One region of the Paeniglutamicibacter kerguelensis genome, then DNA from elsewhere that is predicted to be linked to it. Evidence: riboswitches for the same ligand, from Rfam matches in the RefSeq annotation. Region 1 holds a riboswitch; the other holds the start of a gene.

Evidence for each region. A riboswitch is a leader RNA that binds a small molecule or an ion and turns the genes downstream of it on or off. The one in region 1 is predicted to bind cyclic di-AMP.
Region 2: another riboswitch for cyclic di-AMP. It lies ahead of JOF47_RS06785 (M23 family metallopeptidase); the one in region 1 lies ahead of JOF47_RS00390 (M23 family metallopeptidase).

What each region holds. Positions count from the first base shown of each region.
Region 1 is NZ_JAGIOF010000001.1:85,420-88,820, forward strand. It holds gene serC (phosphoserine transaminase) at 1-57, opposite strand, end outside; gene JOF47_RS00385 (iron-dependent transcriptional repressor DtxR) at 350-1,048, shown strand; cyclic di-AMP (ydaO/yuaA leader) riboswitch at 1,130-1,314, shown strand; gene JOF47_RS00390 (M23 family metallopeptidase) at 1,390-2,322, shown strand; cyclic di-AMP (ydaO/yuaA leader) riboswitch at 2,450-2,609, shown strand; gene JOF47_RS00395 (C40 family peptidase) at 2,616-3,401, shown strand, end outside.
Region 2 is NZ_JAGIOF010000001.1:1,508,744-1,512,144, reverse strand. It holds gene JOF47_RS06795 (Clp protease N-terminal domain-containing protein) at 280-750, opposite strand; gene JOF47_RS06790 (helix-turn-helix domain-containing protein) at 743-964, opposite strand; cyclic di-AMP (ydaO/yuaA leader) riboswitch at 1,809-1,983, shown strand; gene JOF47_RS06785 (M23 family metallopeptidase) at 1,987-3,045, shown strand; gene JOF47_RS06780 (hypothetical protein) at 3,146-3,401, opposite strand, start outside.

The DNA of each region.
Region 1 (3,401 bases):
ACCGAAACGCCCGTCCACTGGCAAAAGATTTTCGGGAATGGTCAGGCCGATGCTCATGTTGCTCCTCGATAAAAGGCTGGGTTCGCTCTTCCGACACGCCACGCGATGGCAAAAGCCATGGGGTCGGTGTTTCAATAATCCCGCATTGCGCACCCAAACACGTAAAAGCGAGTCGTCATTATTAACGGCCGCAGGCCTTGAAGCCGTCCGTACCGGGCCAATGAGTCCCCGGGGCGAACCGCGTGTGAAGCGGCGGGGGTGCTTGGGTGACAAATCGCAGGGGAAGCGGCGGGTAGAGTGGTGGGCGTAGTAATTCCGTGTATAACCAACCCGTGCAGGAGCGGCAGACGTGTCAGACCTGATCGATACCACCGAAATGTATTTGCGCACCATTTTGGAGCTCGAAGAGGAAGAAATCACGGCGCTCCGTGCGCGCATCGCCGAGCGACTGGGGCATTCGGGTCCCACCGTTTCGCAGACCATCGCCCGCATGGAACGCGACGGCCTGGTTGTCGTGACAACCGACCGCCACCTCGAACTCACGGCACGGGGCCGCGAACTGGCCACGGGCGTGATGCGCAAGCACCGTTTGGCAGAGCGGCTGCTGGCCGATGTGATCGGTTTGGAATGGGAATACGTCCACGACGAAGCCTGCCGCTGGGAGCACGTCATGAGCGAGCGCGTCGAGCAGCGGCTATACAAGTTGCTGGGCCAGCCCGCGTCCTCTCCCTACGGAAACCCCATCCCCGGACTCGAAGCCCTGGGCGGCCCCGAACTGGCCGAAATCTCGGTAGGTGTCCAAAATCTCGATTCGGCCCTTTCCGACGGAAACACGGGTCCAGTGCGCGTGGAGCGGTTGGCCGAGTCCATCCAGGTGGAACCCGAGCTCCTGGTGCAGCTCGATGAGGGCGGAATTCGCCCGGGTGCCCTAGTCACGCTGGAACGCGCGGACGACTATGTGCTGGTTCGCGTCCAGGGCATAGAAGGAGCGCTGGAGCTTCCGACCGAGGTCAGCGCCCATGTGTTTGTCAGGCGCTTGGACAGATAACGGAATTGTAACTTTGGACTAAAGCCCGGTAGGGTTTCTAGTTGTGTCATATTTTCGTGACTCAATCCAGATCCGATTCGCATAACCTTACCGGCGGATTCTGGACTAAGACTTACCGGTAGGGGCGGAGGACCCATTTCAACCGTTTCATGGTTTTGAACCATGGATCTTGGGGTGAAGTTGAGTCCGCCACGGTGGGCTCGGCCGAGTTGATCTCATGACTCGAATCCGACAGCTAACTTCGCAGGCGATACATGAGAGGTTGTCATTTGACACAGCAGCACAATTCCGGCCGTCGCCGTGCGTCCGGGCCGGTTGATGCTTCGCCTGCCGAAGGCACATTGGAACGTATTGTCGACTCCGAATTGACCGACGAAGCACCATCCCGCCGCAGCGGTCGACGCTCCCTGCAGGTGGTTCCCGAGCTTTCCGAGGCGACTCCGGCAAGCTACGTCGGCCGTCGATTTGAAGCCAGCCTGCGCTACGGCGCAGCCCCCGACGCCGCGGCCATTGCCGCCACCGAGCGCGTCGAAGAGTCGACTCCCTTGGCGCCAGAGCTCTACGCCCAGGTCGAGTCCGAAGAACTCAACAACGTACTGCGGTTCGCACCGCGTCCCAACCGCTCGCGCCTTGGCTTCACGCACAAGATCGCCGCAGTTGCAGCCGTTTCCGGACTGGCGCTGGCCGCGGCTAGCCCGTCGCAGGAAGCCGACGAGCTCCCCTCGGGCGAAGCCCGCGTGGCACAGTCGGTCGTCGTGGACGTTCAGGCCCCTGCCTCTGAGGACGTCAAGATCGAGCGTGCCTCGGTGACGAGCAAGTTCACCAAGGAAGACAAGCTGGCCACCGTGATGACCGCCGCCGGCGGCGACGTCTCGAAGATCCAGACCAGCGGGGCCTTGGCCAAACCGCTGGATACCGTCCGACTGACTTCCGGCTTCGGGCACCGCAAGAACCCGACGGGCCCCGGCTACATGAGCCACAACGGACTTGATTTCGGCGCCACGTGCGGCACTCCCGTGAAGGCTGTTGCGGCAGGCACTGTCGTGCAGTCCGAATGGGCGGGCCACTCGGGCCAGCGCGTGGAGATCGACCACGGCAACGGCTTGCACACCAGTTACAACCACAACTCGGCCCGCAAGGTCACCGTGGGCCAGAAGGTCGAGCGGGGCGATGTTGTTTCGCTCGTAGGCACGACCGGCAATTCCACGGGCTGCCACCTGCACCTCGAGGTCATCGTTAACGGCAAGTGGGTCAACCCAGCGGGTTGGTTATAACGAACAATGTCACCATTCCGTGACCAGAATGTGACATTCACACTTGTTTCATATATTGTAGAAATGTAGTCGGCGCTCAAGCCCGACTACCGCCATGAGGAGTGCCGAGCACTGCCGCCGCATGGTGTCCGTTCAAAAAACGCATGGCAGTGGCGGGGGACCCAATTTTTGGCTTCTGAACTTAGGAAGCCTTGGGGTTAAGCAACCCGGAACCGCAAGGTGCCGGATTGCCGAGTGACTCCCACTCGAACCCGACAGCTCACCTCGTAGGCATCAGGAGAGGCAATAACAACGTGACTACACGTCAAGCACTTGGTCGCCACCGCGCGACTCCGGTTCGGACGAACCCACTTGAATCCATCTCGAAGGCAGTTGCCTCGAACGCTGGGTCGGTCGGTCGTCAAGCAGCAGTAATCGCAGCAGCATCCGGCCTGGTTCTGACCCTGGGTGTCCCGGGTCAGGGCGCGGCAACCCGCGATGTATCCTCTACCCCCGTCGAAGGTCTCTCGGCAGAGCGTGTAGCGGTCAAGGCCGTTTCGGTCTCCGCATCCAAGGTCAAGGACCTGGACATCGAGCGTGCGGCATTCACTTCCAAGCCGGCTCCGGTCGTCGTGGCAGTGGCCAACACGGTTACGACTCGCGACAACAACGCGGCTCCGGTGACCCGCGCAACGGCAAACCGCGCCTCGGCTGACGCCTTTGCGCCGACGACCCGCTCCAACCGCGGCGGGGCCGTGAGCACCGCAGTGGCTCCCAAGAGCGCCTCGATCAAGACCTCAAGCCTCTCCGGCATTGCTGCAACGGCAGCCCAGTACACCGGCGTTCCCTACGTCTGGGGCGGCAACACCCCATCGGGCTGGGACTGCTCCGGCTTCGTGAAGTACGTATACGCCAAGCACGGCATCGACATCGCCCGCGGCACCTCCGCGATCCGCGCCTCCGGCCAGTTCGTGCGCACCAGCAGCCCGAAAGCCGGCGATCTGGTCTTCCAGAACGGTGGCGGCCACGTAGGTATCTACCTCGGCGGCGGAAAGATGGTTGGCGCACAGAACCCGACCGTCGACACGATCGTTCACGAC
Region 2 (3,401 bases), 1.4 Mb from region 1:
GACGGAACCGGTTTCCTCGCTGCAGATTGTCTCGCAAACTACATCTCGCCAATCCGACACAGACCAGGGCGACCCATTTGCCGATCCCCATCGAGCCACTCCCCCGCCAAGAAACGGCAGCGACGGAGGCGAAGGCAACCGCCGGGCGGCGTTCCCTTCACATCGGTGGTTCTCGCCATCACGACTCCCGGCACGGGGCCGCTCAGGTGCACTGCGTGTTGTTCCCGACCAGCACCGACTTCAACAGGTGGATCGGCGGTTCACGCTGGGACTGGTTCCCTAGGCCGCGTCGGGGTTTGCCAGTGCCGAGCGAACGGCCGGCACGTCGATCTTGAGCTCCGCCAGGAGGACGGCGGCGGGATCCGGCGCGTGGAGGTCCAGGACAGCACCGAGGAGGTGTCGCGCTTCGAGGCTTCGAGAGTGCTCGCTCACCGCACGGCCCAGGGCATCCCGCATCAGGTCCTTGGCACCCGAGTTGAACGGCGTACGTTTCGTTCCGCTGATGGGCGCCCAGCCCGCTTGCCCGCCTCGCAGATCAACGCCGATGGCCCGGAGGGCGGTTGAGTCGAGGGCTTCGGAGGAGGCCCGGGCCGCCTCGAGACTTGCGCCCAGCATTCCGGCGATTCCCGGGTCGTGCAGGAGGCCAAGGAGCAGGTGGTCCGTCCCGATTCGGCGGTCGCCTCGGCCCTGCGCTTCCGCGACGGCGTGGACGACCGCCGTCCGTGCGTCCTGGGCAAATCTTTCAAACATCGCTCGCGCCGTTCTTTGCGTACTTCGCGTGGACCGACTGCCGGGATACGCCCAGTGCGTCTCCGATCTGCTCCCAGGACCAGCCGGCTTCCCGTGCCGCCTTGACGTGCGTGGCCTCGACGCGTTCGGCAAGTCGCCGCAGGGCGCCGACCGCGCGAAGTCCGGTGGCGGGATCCGCCTCGCGAAGCCGCCGGGTAAGATCTTCTTCCATCATGCCGTCAGTTTAGGCTGACACCTTCAGGGTGTCAACATAGACTGACAAAAGGCATCGCTCGTTCAACTTCCGGGAAAGCCGGCCACGGGGACGCCGTCGCGCATGCCGAACGGCTTGTGGGACACCCAAAGAAGATCGGACCGCTGAGACAATCTTCGGAGAAGTCCTGCCACGCCGAATTTCGACCCCCACGTCATAATAACGGACCCTGGAGCCCACAGGAGGGCCCTAACGGGTGCATCGCGCACGTGGACGTGAACTGCTACGTGAGGTGCGAGCGTGCCTGTGGCCCCACGCTGATGGGCCGGCCCGCGATGGCCCTGTCCATCAACAAGGGCTGCGCCCCGGCCACAGGATCCCGTTGAGGAAGAACACCCAACCCAGGAGGGCATTGTGGGTCTTTACCCAACGAACCTGCCGCATTACCCGCAACCGGTTGGGGGCGTGGTGAGTCACAGTGGGCGATCTTGGCCCGTCGACCAACTTGGGCAGGAGCATCCGCACCGCAACAGACTCCGGGCACCGTATTCTTAATCACGTTTAAGGTGCCGTCCCAGGGGGAACGCCCGGCCAAAACCATCCAGATGGAACCCGATCTGCTGGTGCGGCTCGATGAGGTCGGCATCCGCCCGGGGCCCTAGTCACCCTCGAAAGGGCCTGCGAATCCTTGGTCGTGAGGGTGCGTGGATCGAAGGGTGGCGGTGCTTCCGACCGAAGTCGGCGCCCGCGTGTTTGTCCGCCGCATGGATTGATAACGGAATTGTAACTTTTGCATACGCCCCCGTAGGGTTTTGCGTCAGGTTGCACTCACGCACCCCAGCCCCGATCCGGTTCGCACAACCCTACCGGCGGATCGCGGAGCAAGAATTCCCGGTAGGGGCGGAGGACCCAATCAACCGTTCCTGGTCTTGGACCATGGATCTTGGGGTGAAGCTGAGTCCGCCTTGGCGGGCTCGGCCGAGTTGATCTCATGACTCGAATCCGACAGCTAACTTCGCAGGCGATACATGAGAGGTAAACACTTGACCCAGCAGCACAATTCCGGGCGCCGCCGCGCGCCCGGACCCGTTGATGCTTTGCCTGCCAACGGTTCAGTAGAGCAGATCGTGGACACCGCACTGAGCAGCGAAAAAGCATCCCGACGTTCCGGTCGACGCGCACTGAGCACGGTCCCGGATTCCGTCAAGGCTCCGAGTGCCACGCAGTACACTGGCCGCCACTTTGTGGCAGACCTGCGCTATGGGGCGTCCCCGGCCACGGCATCCATCGCCGCCACCGAAATCCCTCCCGCACCAGTTGCACAGCCCGTGCCGCTGGCGATGCCTGCCGAAGTCGACGATCTGGACAACGTCCTGAAGTTCGCGCCCCGGACCCAGCGCCCTCGACTTGGGTTGGCGCACAAGCTCGCCGCCGTCGCCGCCGTGTCTGGCCTGGCATTCGCCGCCGCCGCCCCCACGCAGGAAGCGGAGGAAGTTGTCCCGGAGCCCCAGCGCGTCGCCCAGACCGCTGTCGCAGATGTCAGGGCCCCGGCCAACGACAAGATCACGATCGATCGCGCCTCGGTGACCAGCAAGTACATTAAGGAAAAGAAGGCGGCAACTGTCACGACCGCTGCCGGCGGAAAAGTCACCAAGAAAGCCAAGCCGGCAACCGCCACGACCGCTGCCGGAGGAAAAGCCACCAGTCTCGCCGCAGGCGGAGCCCTGGCACAGCCGGTTGACAACATACGGTTGACGTCGCGCTTCGGCCACCGCAAGAACCCGACCGGACCCGGCTTCATGAATCACAACGGCCTGGACTACGCCGTTCCCATGGGAACGCCCATCAAGGCCAGCGCCGCCGGCACCGTGGTGCAGTCCGAATGGGCCGGGCACTCCGGCTACCGCGTCAAGATCGATCACGGCAACGGGCTGGAAACCAGCTACAACCACAACTCGGCCCTCAAGGTGTCCGTGGGGCAAAAGGTCAAGCGCGGCGCAGTCGTCTCGCTTGCCGGCAGCACGGGCAACTCCACGGGGCCGCATCTGCACCTCGAGGTCATCGTCAACGGCAAGTGGGTTAACCCCGAGGGCTGGCTATAACGACTGTCCTCATTCCGTATTTAACTGTCAGATTTTTGGTGACCGGGTGTCGCGGCGGGGATCCTCTACGGCTACAGGACCAACCGTCTAGACCTCGGGGTCAGCCGCGCCAGCGCTCCAGATCTTTTTTCTGCTGCTCCAGCTCGGGCTCATCCCCGAAGAAATCGATGAGGATGTCCAATGCCTCCAACGCCCGAACGCGCCCGGTTTCATCGATCTGCCCCGTAAGGCGAAGCAGGGTGAAGGCGGCTGCAGCGACGAAAGTAGCGTCCTCGTACCATTCCTCCGCCGTTGGGGATTCTCCCCATCCACCGGTTGCGGGGGCCTCGACGATTTCCAAAACATCCGCAACCGTG